Regions from separate parts of the Promicromonospora xylanilytica genome, predicted to be linked through region 2. Evidence: predicted binding sites of a transcription regulator. Region 2 holds the regulator's gene; the other holds the start of a gene.
The links. The regulator LexA, encoded in region 2, represses DNA repair genes until DNA is damaged. The targets are predictions, from matches to a motif close to TCGAACANNTGTTCGA.
Positions count from the first base shown of each region.

Region 1: a site for LexA is predicted at 2,139-2,154, ahead of ruvA (Holliday junction branch migration protein RuvA). Genes of this name have one in related genera too.

Region 1 is NZ_BAAGRP010000007.1:544,443-552,099, forward strand. Features, by position in the region: gene yajC (preprotein translocase subunit YajC) at 1-182, opposite strand, end outside; gene ruvB (Holliday junction branch migration DNA helicase RuvB) at 323-1,414, opposite strand; gene ruvA (Holliday junction branch migration protein RuvA) at 1,407-2,036, opposite strand; gene ruvC (crossover junction endodeoxyribonuclease RuvC) at 2,241-2,807, opposite strand; gene ACYVK7_RS10240 (YebC/PmpR family DNA-binding transcriptional regulator) at 2,883-3,641, opposite strand; gene pdxT (pyridoxal 5'-phosphate synthase glutaminase subunit PdxT) at 3,710-4,375, opposite strand; gene ACYVK7_RS10250 (NUDIX hydrolase) at 4,392-5,033, opposite strand; gene hrpB (ATP-dependent helicase HrpB) at 5,248-7,657, opposite strand, start outside.
Region 2 is NZ_BAAGRP010000074.1:134,750-142,406, forward strand. Features, by position in the region: gene ACYVK7_RS23510 (ABC transporter substrate-binding protein) at 1-809, shown strand, start outside; gene ACYVK7_RS23515 (carbohydrate ABC transporter permease) at 812-1,783, shown strand; gene ACYVK7_RS23520 (carbohydrate ABC transporter permease) at 1,785-2,672, shown strand; gene ACYVK7_RS23525 (ATP-dependent DNA helicase) at 2,706-4,820, shown strand; gene ACYVK7_RS23530 (L-lactate dehydrogenase) at 4,831-5,820, shown strand; gene lexA (transcriptional repressor LexA) at 5,908-6,723, opposite strand; gene ACYVK7_RS23540 (LysM peptidoglycan-binding domain-containing protein) at 6,914-7,360, shown strand; gene nrdR (transcriptional regulator NrdR) at 7,481-7,657, shown strand, end outside.

The DNA.
Region 1 (7,657 bases), on a different contig from region 2:
TCGGTCTCGTCGTCGACGTCGATCACGGTGCCGATCATGCCCGAGGCGGTCATGACCTTGGTCCCGACGGTGATGTTGTTGCGGAACTCCGCTGCCTCACGCTGCTGCTTGCGCGTACGGGAGGACATGAAGAACATCACCGCGAGCAGGATCGCGATGAGGATGAGCATTGTGGGGTCCACGGGGATGGTCCTGTTCGATTGCTGGGTCGGATGTGCTGCACTCACGTGCGTCGCGCAAGTACGACGAGGATCCAACCCAGTGTAGTGCTCGGGGTCGAATCCTCGGGCGCCCCCCTCCGAGGGGCACCACAGGAACAACGTCAGGGGTCGAGCAAAGTTCCCGAGTCCGGGATGTCGGGGCCGCGTCCGGCGGGCTGCGCGGGCGGGGTGAGCCCCAGGTGCTCCCAGGCGGCGGGGGTCGCGACGCGGCCGCGTGGGGTGCGGCCGACCAGCCCCTCGCGCACCAGGTAGGGCTCGGCGACCGTCTCGACGGTCTCCGCCTCCTCGCCCACCGTCATGGCCAGCGTGCTGAGACCGACGGGACCGCCGCCGAACCTGGTGCACAGCGCGGTGAGCACGGCGCGGTCGAGGCGGTCCAGGCCGATGGGATCGACCTCGTAGACCTCCAGCGCGGACCTCGCCGCGTGCAGGTCGAGGCGTCCGTCGCCGCGCACCTGCGCCCAGTCGCGCACACGCCGCAGGAGCCGGTTGGCGATGCGGGGCGTACCGCGCGAACGGCCTGCGATCTCGTGCGCCGCCGCATGCTCCAGGTGCACGCCGAGCAGCCCGGAGGAGCGCAGGATCACGCGCTCCAGCTCCTCGGGCGAGTAGTAGTCCATGTGCCCGGTGAACCCGAAGCGGTCCCGCAGCGGGGCGGGCAGCAGGCCGGAGCGGGTGGTGGCGCCCACGACGGTGAACCGTGGCAGCGCGAGCGGGATGGCCGAGGCGCCTGCGCCCTTGCCGACGATGACGTCGACCCGGAAGTCCTCCATCGCGACGTACAGCAGCTCCTCGGCGGGGCGGGCCAGGCGGTGGATCTCGTCGATGAACAGCACGTCACCCTCCTCCAGGGAGGACAGGACGGCGGCCAGGTCGCCCGCGTGCTGGATGGCCGGGCCGCTGGTGAGCCGCATGTGCGACTCCAGCTCGCCGGAGATGATCATGGCCAGGGTGGTCTTGCCGAGCCCCGGCGGGCCGGACAGCAGCACGTGGTCGGGCGGGTTGCCGCGCGCGATGGCAGCCTGCAGCACGAGGGAGAGCTGGTCGCGCACCACCCGCTGGCCGACGAAGTCGTCGAGCCGCTTGGGGCGCAGGGCGGCCTCTGCGGCGCGCTCGATCTCGTCGGCGCTCGGCGTGACGATCCGGTCCCGCTCGCCGGTGGAGCCCGCGCCGGTGGTCGAGACCTCAGCCACGGTGGCCACCCAGCAGACGCAGCGCGGAGCGGAGCGTGGTGGCGACCTCGTCGGCGGCCACCGCGTCGGTCCCCGCCTCGGCCAGCACCTTCGCGACGGCGTCGTCGGCCTGCTTGGCGGGCCAGCCCAGGCCGGCGAGGGCTTCCACCACGCGCTCGGAGTGGTCGCCTGCAGCCGTCTCCGTCGGCGACGCCTCTGCGGTGCCGGGCAGGACCCCGGACGGCGGTCCCAGCCGGTCGGCCAGCTCCAGGACTATGCGCTGGGCGCCCTTCTTGCCGATGCCGGGTACGCGGGTCAGCGCGGCGAGATCCTCGCCGGCGACGGCGCGGCGCAGCGCGTCCGGTGTGTGCACGGCGAGCATCGCGAGCGCGAGGCGCGGCCCGACGCCGGAAACGGTCTGCACCACCTCGAACACGTCGCGCTCGTCGGGGTCGCCGAACCCGTACAGCGTCATCGAGTCCTCGCGGACCACCATGCTGGTCGCCACCCCGGCCGTCTCGCCGACGCGCAGCCCGGCAAGCGTGGTGGGCGTGGCGTGCACGAGGTAGCCGACGCCGCCGACGTCGACCACCGCTCGGTCGAGGCCCACGTGGGCAACGGTTCCCGTCAGCGAGGCGATCACGGGCTCCCCCTTCTGTGCGTCACTCGTACGGTGGGTCACCGTGCGTCCGGACAACGTCGACGCCCTGGGCCTCTTCGAGGCGCTGGACCCACCAGGGTCCGATCGAACGTTCGTGCGAGCAGCCTAACAAGCCGGATGGCACCGCCGAGGGGGCCACGCCGCGAACCCCGACGGCGGACCAGCGGAGAGCCGGCGGCAGACGCCCTAGCGGCGGGTGCGCTGCTTGGCCGCCTGTTCCGCGGCCGCCCAGGCCCGCTGCGCCGGGGTGAGCTCGTGCCGGTCCCCGCCCTGCAGGGCACCGGCCGGCCGCCACAAGTGGCAGACCGCGAGGGCCAGCGCGTCGGCTGCGTCGGCGGGGCGGGGCGCCTCGTCGAGGTCGAGGATGCGGGTGACCATGGTCGCCACCTGGGCCTTGTCGGCCCGGCCGGAACCGGTCACCGCCGCCTTCACCTCTGACGGCGTGTGCAGCGCGACGGGCACGCCCCGACGGGCCGCTGCCACCATGGCCAGGCCCGCCGCCTGGGCGGTCCCCATCACCGTGCCGACGTTGTGCTGCGCGAACACGCGCTCGACCGCCACGACGTCGGGTACGTGCTCCTCCAGCCACGCGTCCAGACCGTCGGCGATCTTCAGCAGACGCAGGTCGGTGGACAGGTCCGCGTCGGAGCGGATCACGCCGACTGCGACCATGCGGGCCCGCCGGCCGGGCAGGGAGTCCACCACACCGACACCGCACCGGGTCAGGCCAGGGTCAACTCCGAGAACGCGCATGGCGTCACGTTCTCACGTCGCCGGCGCCCGGCCCGACAGGCTCGACGAGCGAGGCCCTGACCCGCCGCCGGGACGTCACTCGTCGTCGAGCGCCGCCATGACCTCGTCGCTCGCGTCGAAGTTCGCGTAGACGTTCTGCACGTCGTCGCTGTCCTCGAGCGAGTCGATCAGGCGCATGATCTTGCGGGCGCCCTCGACGTCCACCTCGACCTGCATCGACGGGTGGAAGATCACGTCGGCCGAGTCGTACTCGATGCCGGCCTCCTGGATGGCCGTACGCACGGGCACCAGGTCGGTCGCCTCGGTGAGCACCTCGATGACCTCACCCTGGTCGGTGACGTCCTCGGCCCCCGCCTCGAGCGCCGCGAGCATGACCTCGTCCTCGCCCACGCCGTCGGCCTTCGGCACCACGATCAGGCCCTTGCGGGAGAACAGGTACGAGACCGAGCCCGGGTCGGCAAGGTTGCCGCCGTTCCGGCTGAACGCCAGGCGCACCTCGGAGGCCGCACGGTTCTTGTTGTCGGTGAGGCACTCCACCAGGACGGCGATGCCGTTGGTGCCGTAGCCCTCGTACATGATCGTCTGGTAGTCGACGGCGTCGGCGCCCTCGCCGGAACCACGCTTCACCGCACGGTCGATGTTGTCGTTCGGGACCGACGACTTCTTCGCCTTCTGCACCGCGTCGAACAGCGTCGGGTTACCGGCGAGGTCGCCACCACCCGTACGTGCCGCGACCTCGATGTTCTTGATCAGCTTCGCGAAGAGCTTGCCGCGCTTGGCATCGATCGCGGCCTTCTTGTGCTTGGTCGTGGCCCACTTGGAGTGACCTGACATACCTCTACCTGACTCCTTGCATTTGCGATGGCATCTTCAATGGCGTCGAACGGTAGCGGGGAAACCGCTCAGCCGCCCGCGACCATGCTGACGAACAGCCCGTGCACACGCGTGTCCCCCGTGATCTCAGGGTGAAATGCGGTGGCGAGCAACGGCCCCTGCCGTGCTGCGACGATCCTACCGGCGGCCGCCACGGGCCGTCCCTGCGTATCCACAGCCGGTATGCGCGCCAGCACCTCGACGTCCCGGCCGGCCTCCTCGATCCAGGGAGCGCGGATGAAAGCGGTGCGCACCGGGCCGCCCGGCTGCCCAGCGGCCGCTGGAGCACCTCCGGGTTCGGAGAGGCCCGCGAACTCGAGGTCGGTCTCGAACGAGTCGACCTGCCGCCCGAACGCGTTGCGCCGCACGACCACGTCCATGCCGCCGACGGTCTGCTGGTCGGCGGTGCCGTCCAGGATCCGGTCCGCGAGCAGGATCATCCCCGCGCACGAGCCGTAGACCGGCAGACCCTCCTTGATCCGGGCCTGCAGCAGGTCGCCCAGCTCGAAGATGCGCAGCAGCTTGTCGATGGTCGTGGACTCCCCGCCGGGGAGCACGAGCCCGTCCACGGCCGCCAGCTCGGCCGGACGCCGCACGGTCACCGCCCGCGCGCCGACGGACTCCAGGACGGTCAGGTGTTCACGGACGTCGCCCTGCAGGGCGAGGACTCCGACGGTCGGGGTTGTCACAACCATCCATCCTACGTCCGGCTCAGTCGTCGAGCTGCTCGCCCAGGTGGCGCACGTCGCCGTCCCACCCCGCCACGAGGTGGTCGACGACGTCAGGGAGCTCGGGCGGGAACACCTCCAGCGGCTGCTCGCGCAGCTCGGCCGGCGTCAGCCACGCCATCTCGTCGAGCAGCTCCCGCTCGGCTGCGGTCCAGCCGTCGGCCGTCACCTCGACGGCGTCCGGCGTCCGGGCGAGGTAGAAGACCTCGTACTGGCGGCACGTCTCGGCGTAGAACTCGAAGATGCCCGTCCGCGTGAGCACCGGGCCGACAAGGTCGTCGGCGTCCAGCGCGATGCCCACCTCCTCACGGGTCTCGCGCAGCGCGGCCTCGACCGGGGTCTCCCCTGGATCGATCCCGCCGCCGATCGTGAACCACCAGGACCGCTCCGGCTGGTTCACGTCGTGCCCGCGCATCACGAGCACCCGCCCGGCGTCGTCGACCAGGATGACGCGCGCCGCCGAGCGCTCGCGCATACCGTCCGGGCCGAGCACCCAGTCGTCCCCGAGGGACGTGGTGCCGGGGCCGTCAGCCTGCACGGCGGCCGTCACCAGCCGTGCCCCGCCGGGCGGCCGGGCGCCGTCCTCTCCTCGATGGTGATCAGAGCCGTCGCTACGCCAGGTCATGCCGACGACGATACGTTCGCGCCCGGGTAATGTCCCGCACCGGACGCCCCTCAGAAGCCCAGGTCCCTGAGCCACGCCAGCAGGTCGTCCTCCCTCCGCTGCGCGGTGCCGGGCTGCCAGGACCCGAGCTCGCGCGCGTCCCCCCTGACTCAGCCCTGGTTGCGCAGGGCGTCGTCCCTGAGCCGCGGGCGTCGTGCACCCTGACCCGCGCGGTTCACCGGCGAGGTTTGGCCCGGGTGGTCGGGACGGCGCTCAGCGGGTCCTCCGGCCACGGATGGCGGGGGTAGCGGGCGCGCAGGTCGGCCCGGACCTGGGGGTAGCCCTGCCTCCAGAAGGAGGCGAGATCGCTCGTGATCGCGACCGGGCGGCGCGCGGGCGACAGCAGGTGCAGGACGACGGGGACGCGACCGTCCGCGACCGTCGGGGTGGCGGTCCAGCCGAACACCTCCTGCAGCTTCACCGCGAGGACCGGCGGCTCGACGCCGTCGTACGCGAGCCTGACGTCGGAGCCCGAGGGGACCTTGAGCCGTTCCGGCGCGAGCTCGCCGAACCGGCCCGCCGCGGGCCACGGCAGCAGTCGCCTCAGGGCCGAGGCCACGTCGATGCGGGCGAGGTCGCGCGAGCCGCGCACCGCGGCGAGCTCGGTACCCAGCCACTCGTCGAGACCGGCCAGCAACGCGTCGTCGTCGACCGCCGGCCAGGGCGCGCCCAGGTGGGCGTGGCAGAACGCGAGCCGTTCCCGCAGGGCGAGGGCGGCCTCCGACCAGCGCAGCACGGACAGGCCGCTGCGCCGGAGGCCGTCCCGGACCGCGGCCTGGACCAGCAGCGGGTCGGGCTTCGTCAGCGGGACGTCGGTCAGCGGGATCGCGCCGAGCGCCTCGACGCGCCGGGTCACGACCAGGCCGTCGTCCCAGCGGATCTGGTCGGTGGTCGTGACGAGGTCACCCGCGACGTCCCGCGCCGTGAGCTCGTCGATCGGCGCCGCGGACCGGATCCTGGCGTCGGCACGGCCCGGTGCCCGGTCGGCCACCGCGACGGCCAGCCAGGTCGAGGTCCGCAGCGGCGATCGCGGGTCCAGCGCGGCGCCCGTGCCGCCGGACATCTGGTAGGTCGTGGAGCCGCTCCCCCGGGCCCGCGCGATCCGGTCCGGGTACGCGAGCCCCACCACGATCCCCGCCGCGAGATCGTCCGGCACCCCGTGCGTCCCCGCCGCGCCGCCCGACCGGTCGCCGGTCGCGGCGCCCCGGCCGAGGCGCTTCGTCTCCTCTCGCCAGCGGGCCGTGGCCGCGCGGTCCTCGCCACGGCGAAGTGCCCGCCAGCGGGCCGGCAGGTCATCGCCGCTGCCGCGTCCGGAGTCGTCGGAGAGCAGAGCGACGACCTCTCGTGCCCGGTCGGCGCCGACCCGCGGCGCGCCGTCGAGCAGTGCACGGGCGAGGCGAGGGTGCGCCCCGATCGCCCGCATCCGGCGGCCCCGCTCGGTGATGCGGCCGTCGTCGTCCACGGCGTCGATGCGGCGCAGCAGCTCGGTGGCCGCGGTCATCGCCGGCGCCGGCGGCGCGTCGAGCAAGGTGAGACCGTCGCCACCGGGCGCACCCCACGCCGCGAGGTCGAGGGCGAAGGCCGCCAGGTCGGCGATCGCGATCTCCGGCGCGGCATGCTCGTCGAGACGCGCGTGGTCGGTGGCGGACCAGCACCGGTAGACCCGGCCGGGCGCCTCCCGCCCGGCGCGGCCCGCCCGCTGGTCGGCCGACGACCTCGAGACCCGGCAGGTGACCAGCGCCCCGAGGCCACGGGACTGGTCGGTCCGCGGCTCGCGAGCGAGACCCGAGTCGACCACCACCCTGACCCCTGGCACGGTCAGCGAGCTCTCCGCGACCGACGTGGTGACCACGATCCGGCGCGTGGCGGACGGCGCCAGGGCGCGGTCCTGCTCGGCCCGTGACTGGCGGCCGAACAGGGGCAGGACGTTCTCGCCCGCCAGCCGGCGGGTCACGCCGTTGATCTCGGCCTCCCCCGGGACGAACACGAGGACGTCGCCGTCGTTCTCGGCCAGCGCGCGCCGGACGACGTCCGCGACGTGGTCCAGCAGGCGCGGGTCGACCCGCCCACCGGGAAGCAGGGGCGCGGCGACCGGCGGCGGGGCCCACTCGACCGCGACGTCGAACAGGGCGGCGGACGCGGTGACCACGGGCGCCGGCACGTCCGTGCCCAGCCCTCGGCTCAGCCGGACCGTGTCCGCCGTGGCCGAGGTGGCGACGAGCGCCAGGTCGTCCCGCAGGTTCGCGCGGACGTCGACGCAGAGCGCGAGCAGCAGGTCGGCGTCGAGATGCCGCTCGTGGCACTCGTCGATCACGATCGCGGACACGCCCGGCAGCTCCGGGTCCTGCTGCAGACGCCGGACCAGGAGCCCTGTCGTCACCACCTCGACGCGGAGTCCCGTACCGCCGCTGCGCTCACCGCGCATCGCGTAGCCGACCCGCTGCCCGAGCGGTTCGCCGACCAGCGCCGCGAGCCGGGTCGCGGCGGCGCGGGTCGCCATCCTGCGCGGCTCGGCGACGATGACCGTGCCCCCGAGCGCGTCTGCCAGCGCGAGCGGCAGCAGCGAGGTCTTCCCCGATCCGGGC
Region 2 (7,657 bases):
CGGACGAGACCGGCCAGGCCGGCTACGCGCACATGACGCAGAGCAACACGGGTGGCTGGATCCTCACCACCGAGACCTACGCGCTCGGCGGCCGCATGGTCGAGGGCGAGGGCGAGGCGGCGACCGCCACCGTCGACAACGACGCGACGGTCGCGGCGCTGGAGATGCTGCGGGAGATGCGCTGGGAGGACGACTCCATGGGGTCCAGCTTCCTGTACGACTGGGGCACCATCAACCAGGACTTCGCCGCCGGCAAGATCGGCATGTACGTCTCGGGCGGCGCCAACTACCCCAACCTGTTCACCCAGAACCAGATGAATCCGGACGAGTACGGGGTGACGGTGCTCCCGCTGGAGGGCGACGACGCGGGCACGCTCGGCGGAGGCACGCTCGCCGCCGTGAGCTCGGCGGCTTCCGAGGCCGAGCAGGCGGCGGCCGTGAAGTGGATCGACTTCTACTACATCTCCAAGCTGACCGACCAGGAGGCCGCCGTCGCGGAGGCCGAGGTCGCCGCAGAGACCGACCAGCCCGTCGGCGCCCCGGCCCTGCCGATCTTCGACCGCGCGACCTACGAGGAGCAGCAGAGCTGGATCAAGGACCTCGTCAACGTCCCGCTGGAGAACTTCGCGCCCATGACCGACGAGATGTTCGACCAGCCCGTCGTCCCCGAGCCCGCCGTCGCCACCCAGGACGTGTACGCGGCGCTCGACCCCGTGGTCCAGGCGGTGCTCACCGACGAGGACGCCGACGTCGACGCACTGCTCGCCGACGCCCAGACCCAGGTCCAGGGCCTGCTCGACCGCGGCTGACGATGACCACCCTGTCCAGCCCGATCCGGACGACGACGGCGGCCACCCCGCCGTCGTCGTCCGTGCCCCGCAGGCGCGGCCGCCGCGCGCCCAGGGAATGGCTGCGCGACGGCGGCCTGAGCACCCTCGTCATCGCCCTGCCGATGATCCTGGTGTTCGGCGTGTTCTCCTGGTTCCCGATCGGGCGAGCCCTGGTCATGAGCGTCCAGGAGACCAACCTGGTCACGGCCCCCGTGTTCGTGGGGCTCGACAACTTCGCGTACGTGCTGCAGGACCCGCTCCTGGGCAAGGCCGTCGCGAACACGCTCTGGTTCGCCGTCCTCGCCCTCGTCTTCGGGTACCCGATTCCCCTGGCCGCCGCCGTGCTGATGAGCGAGGTGCGGCGGATGCGGGGCCTGTTCTCCGCCCTGGCGTACCTGCCCGTCGTCGTGCCGCCCGTCGTGGCGGTGCTCCTGTGGAAGTTCTTCTACGACGCGTCCGACACCGGCGTGTTCAACACCATCGCCGGCTGGGTGGGCCTCGGCCCGTACCCCTGGCTGCAGGACGCCTCCAGCGCCATGCCGTCCCTCGTGCTCGAGGCGACCTGGGCGGCGGCGGGCGGCACGGTCATCATCTACCTCGCCGCGCTCGTCGGGGTACGCACCGAGCTCTACGAGGCCGCCGAGGTGGACGGCGCAGGGGTGTGGCGCAAGATCTGGCACGTCACCCTGCCCCAGTTGCGCGGCGTCCTGTTCATCACCCTGATCCTGCAGATCATCGGCACCTCGCAGGTGTTCCTCGAACCCTTCCTCTTCACCGGCGGAGGACCCAACAACGCCACCCTCACGATCCTGATGCTGATCTACGACTACGCGTTCGGGAGCAGCCTCGGCGGCAACTACGGGGCCGCGACCGCCCTGAGCCTGATGCTCGCCGGCGTCCTCGCCGTCCTCTCCGCGGTGTACTTCCGCGTGACCCGACCCTGGAGCAGCTGACATGGCAGCCACCCTCGAACGCGGCATCGTCTCGTCCCACGACAGGCGGCGGCCCAGCGTACGGAACTCCCTCGGGGTGCTGCAGGGCGGACTGCTGGTCGCCCTGGTCGTCGTCGGGCTCGGGCCCGTCCTCTGGCTCGCGAAGGCGGCGGTCACCCCGACCCAGGAGACCCTGCGCGAGCCGCTGGGGCTGTTCCCCACCGGCGTCGACTGGGCCAACCTCGCCACCGCCTGGACCCGGGCCGAGATCGACCACTACTTCGTCAACACCCTGATCCTGGCCGTCGGAGCCTGGTTCTTCCAGATCCTGGTCGCCACCACCGGCGGCTACGTGCTCTCGGTCCTGCGCCCCCGGTACGGCAACGCCATCTTCGGGCTCGTCCTGGCGACGCTCTTCGTGCCGTCCGTCGTGCTCCTCGTGCCGCTGTACCTGACCATCCTCGACGTGCCCATCGTGCACGTGAGCCTGCTCAACACGTTCTGGGCCGTCTGGCTGCCCATGGGCGCCAGCGCGTTCAACGTGCTGCTGGTCAAACGGTTCTTCGACGGCCTGCCGCGGGAGATCTTCGAGGCCGCCCGGGTCGACGGCGCCGGACCGTTCCGGCTGCTGTGGAGCATCGTGCTGCCGATGTCCAGGCCGATCCTCGGCGTCGTCTCGGTGTTCGCCGTCATCGCCGCCTGGAAGGACTACCTCTGGCCGCTGCTCGTGCTCCCCGACCCGGCCAACCAGCCGCTGTCCGTCCGGCTGCCCGCCATCGCCCCCTACCTGGAGCTCGACGTGTTCCTCGCGGCGCTCGCGATCTCGACGGTGCTGCCGATCGCGCTCTTCCTCGCCTTCCAACGCCTGTTCCTGAGCGGCGCCGGACTGGGCGGGGCGGTCAAGGGATAGCACTCCGGGCGGCGTCCTGTCCCTGTGGACGACATGGGGTGCGTGTCGGTGGTCGCGCCTAGGATCGAGAGTGTGACCAGCCTTCCCGACGCACCTGCCGCACCCGCCTCCGACGAGCCGATTCCCGACGTCGAGGAGCTGCTCGACCTCGCGGTCGGTGAGCTCGGCGGTGGGCGCCGGGACGGCCAGCACCGGATGGCGGTGGCGGTCGGCGAGGCGATCGAGAAGGGCGAGCACCTGCTCGTCCAGGCGGGCACCGGTACCGGTAAGTCGCTCGGTTACCTGGTGCCCGCCGTCCGGCACGCCGTGGCCGCGCAGAGCAAGGTGATCATCTCGACCGCGACGCTCGCCCTGCAGCGCCAGGTCATCACGCGCGACCTCCCGCTGGTGGCGAAGGCGGTGGCGCCGCTGCTCCCGCGCGAGCCGCGCATCGCGCTGCTCAAGGGCTGGCACAACTACTTGTGCGTGCACAAGATCGGGGGCGGGTACCCCGCTGACGAGCCCACGCTGTTCGACCTGCCCGGCGGCGAGGACCACCCGCGCACGGAAGAGCCCGCGGCGTCCGGCGGGGCGCGCGGGCGGCGCAAGGACGACGGTGCGACGCTCGCCGACCACGTCCGCCGGCTGCACGAGTGGGCGGGGGAGACGGAGACGGGTGACCGTGACGACCTGGTGCCCGGCGTGCCCGACCGGGCCTGGCGCCAGGTCTCCGTGACCGCCATGGAGTGCCTGGGCGGCAAGTGCCCCATGCTCGCCGAGTGCTTCCCGGACAGGGCGCGCGCCATCTCGCGGGACGCGGACGTGGTGGTCACCAACCACGCGATGCTGGGCATCGCGGCGACGGGCAGCCCCGGGGTGCTCCCTGAGCACGACGTCGTGGTGGTCGACGAGGCGCACGAGCTCACGGACCGGGTGACGTCGTCGGCCACGGTGGACCTGTCCATGGCCTCGGTGGAGAACGCCGCACGGCTGGCCCGCCGGCACGCGGGCACCAACACCGACGCCCTCGACCAGGCGGCGCAGGCCCTCGGGACCCTGCTCGTCACGGCGCCGGCCGAGCGGTTCCCCACCGGCCTGCCGGACGAGCTGCGGACGGCCGTCGGCGCGGTGCGGGACGCGGCGCGCGAGGTGCTGAGCACGCTCAAGCCGGACACCGCCGGCGGAAAGGGCCAGGCCCAGGGCCAGCCCGAGCCGGGGCTCAAGATGGCGCAGGGGGCGATGCTCCAGCTGTTCGAGACGGCCGAGCGCATGGCGTTCCAGGACACGAGCGCCGACGTGCTGTGGTGCTCGCGCCCCGACAACGGCTGGGGCGGGTTCGGCGACAACGTGACCCGCCTGCACGCGGCACCGCTCCACGTCGCCGGCCTGATCCGCACGCACCTGCTGGGCGAGGCGACCGGCGTCTTCACGTCGGCGACTCTGGCGCTGGGCGGCACGTTCGAGCCGGTGGCGGGCACGCTGGGCCTCAAGGGCGAGGACGCCCCGCCGTGGCGGGGACTGGACGCGGGCAGCCCGTTCGACTACCCGCGCCAGGGCATCCTGTACACGGCGCGGCACCTGCCGGCGCCCGGCCGCGAGCCCACGACGGAGGCACAGCTCGACGAGATCGCCGAGCTCATCACGGCGGCGGGCGGCCGTACGCTCGGCCTCTTCTCGTCCCGGCGTGCGGCCAACGCGGCCGCCGAGGCGATGCGGGAGCGGCTGGACTTCCCGATCCTGGCGCAGGGCGACGACCAGCTGCCCACGCTCGTGCGCCAGTTCGCCGACGACCCGACCGCCTGCCTGTTCGGCACGCTGTCGCTGTGGCAGGGCGTCGACGTGCCGGGGCCGTCGTGCCAGCTCGTGCTCATCGACCGCATCCCGTTCCCCCGCCCCGACGACCCGGTCAAGGCGGCCCGAGCCCGGGCCGTCGAGCAGGCCGGGGGCAACGGGTTCATGGCGGTGTCCGCACAGCACGCCGCGCTGCTGCTCGCACAGGGGGCCGGGCGTCTCGTGCGGAGCATGGACGACCGCGGGGTGGTCGCGGTCCTGGACCCGCGGCTCGCGACCGCGCGGTACGCGTCGTTCCTGACCCGGTCGATGCCCGGGTTCTGGCCCACCACGGATCCAGCACTCGTTCGCGCCGCGCTCGCCCGGCTCGACACATAGCCTGGAACACATGGCAGCCCACCCGGACGTCCAGGACACGGAGCCGTCAGGTTCCCGTACCACCAAGCTGGCCGTCGTGGGCGCGGGGGCGGTCGGTTCGACCCTCGCCTTCGCGGCACTCACCCGAGGTTCGGCCCGCACGATCGCCCTGCACGACGTGAACCGGGCCAAGGTCGAGGCGGAGGTGCTCGACCTGCGGCACGGCCTGATGTTCACGTCGCAGGCGCAGGTCGAGGGCTCCGACGACGTGGCGGTCTGCGCGGGGGCGGACGTCGTCGTCGTGACCGCCGGGGCGAAGCAGAAGCCCGGGCAGACCCGAACCGACCTCGCCGAGGCGACCATCGGGCTGATGCACCAGATCCTGCCGGGGTTGGTGGAGGTGGCGCCCGACGCCACGTATCTGATGGTGACCAATCCCGTGGACGTGGTGACCTACGCGGCCCTCCAGATCTCCGGCCTGCCGCGGGAGCGACTGTTCGGCAGCGGTACCGTCCTGGACTCCTCGCGGCTGCGCGTCGTCCTCGCCGAGCGCTGCGGTGTGGCCGTCGGGAACGTGCACGCGTACATCGCCGGGGAGCACGGCGACTCCGAGATCGCGCTGTGGAGCTCCGCCACGATCGGCGGCGTCCCGTTGCTGGACTGGGTGCCGCTCGGCGACAGGCCGCCGATCGACGCCGCCGTGCGCGCGGAGGTGCACCGCGAGGTGGTCGACTCGGCCTACCGGATCATCGCGGGCAAGGGGGCGACCAACTACGCCGTCGGCCTGGCCGCGACCCGCATCATCGAGGCGGTCCTCAAGGACGAACGCCGGATCATGCCGGTGTCGTCGTTGCTGGACGACTATCACGGCATCGGTGACGTCTGTCTGTCCGTGCCGTCCCGCGTCGACCGGCGCGGGGTCACCGACAACGTGCGGGTCCCGCTGTCCGACGACGAGCTGACGGGCCTGCGCGCCTCGGCGGACAGCGTGCGAGCGGTCCAGAAGCGCTTCGGCTTCTAGGGGCGTGCCCGGGCGGCGAGAACGGGGTGGTGTTCCTGCTGTGGACCCAGCAGGAACACCACCCCGTTCTCCATCGGCTGTGCAGCCCTAGAGGCTGCGCAGGACCGCGACCACGCGGCCCAGAACCTGAGCCTCGTCGCCCGGGATGGGTTCGTAGGCGGGGTTCTGGGGCAGCAGGAACACGTGCCCGTCCGTCTGCTTGAACGTCTTGACCGTCGCCTCGCCATCGATCATGGCCGCGACGATCTCACCCTGCTCGGCGACGTTCTGGCGCCGCACGACGACCCAGTCCCCGTCGCAGATCGCCGCGTCGACCATCGAGTCGCCGGCGACCTTGAGGAGGAACAGCTCGCCGTCGCCGACCAGCTGACGGGGGAGCGGAAAGACGTCCTCCACGACCTGCTCGGCCAGGATGGGGCCACCGGCCGCGATCCGGCCGACCAGCGGCACGTACGACGGCGGCGGGGTGCTCGCGTCGTCAGGTACCGAGCCGCCCCAGTGGACCTGGCCGCTACGCCGCGGCTCGGGCCAGTGGATCTCGCCGCGGCTCGGCTTGTCGACCTGGTCCGCCAGGGGCTCGACGAGCTCCATCGCACGCGGTCGGTTCGGGTCGCGACGCAGAAAGCCCTTCTTCTCGAGCATCTGGAGCTGGTGCTTGACGCTCGACGGGCTGGCCAGCCCGACCGCCTCGCCGATCTCGCGCATCGACGGCGGGTAGCCCCGCGTCTCGAACGACTGCCGGATCGTGTCCAGCACGAGGCGCTGCCGCTCGGTGAGGCGGTCCGTCGGTGAGATCGCGTGCACGTCGGCGACCGCCTTGTCGCCCGGCGCGTCCAGCGTGGCGACGCCCGAGAGTGCCGTGTCGACGGCTCTCGTGTCGCTGGTCCCGTCCCGTCCCGTCATGCCCGTGCCCCTCCCGTTCCGACAAATGTTCTCCTCTGCGCGACCCACTCTAGATCACAAACCCGCTCGGCTCAAACGAATGTTCGAGCGTGTCTCGACATCGACGGTGTCCCGTGCTACACAATGGTACGGGCGTTCGACGAACGTTTGTATGAACGGCAAGAACTCAGTCACTCTTCGAGGAGGGGCCATGGGGGACGTGATCCCGTTGCGGCAGTACACCCCGACGTATGGGCAGGCGTACGCGCCGACGTACGGCCGGGCGCTCGCGCCGGCGGCCGGACCGGTAGTGCACCGGGCGTATCCGCCGGCCCGGGCGCGAACGATCGCGGACCGGCTCGGCGTGGCAGGCCTGCGGCTCACCCGGCGAGGCCGGGTGGCGCTCGTGCTGCTGGCCATGCTCCTGCTCGCGCCGATGATCACCTGGGGTGCCACGGCGGTGGCGAGCGCCCCTGGCGAACCGACGGAGGTCCGGGTGCACGCGGTGCAGCCGGGGGAGACCCTCTGGGGCTTCGCCCGAGAGATCGCGGAGCCTGGTGAGGACGTGCGGCACGCCGTCGGGCGGCTCCAGGAGCTGAACCAGATGTCGTCGGGCGCTCTACGGGTCGGAGAGCTGTTGCTCCTTCCCAAGGAGTGACCGGAGGCCTCGATTCGTCGTCAAATGCTGCGGCGATGTTGCATGAGGGTGGTTTGCCCGCTTACCGTCGGGACGCGACCGGAGGCCTCCGGTCCGTGGTCGACCCACGCAGGAGTGAGCATGCACTGCCCGTTCTGTCGCCACGCCGACTCGCGCGTAGTGGACTCACGGACCGCCGACGACGGCCTGTCGATCCGGCGCCGACGGCAGTGCCCGAACTGCAACCGCCGGTTCACCACCGTCGAGACCGCCAGCCTGTCCGTGGTCAAGCGCTCCGGCGCCACCGAGCCGTTCAGC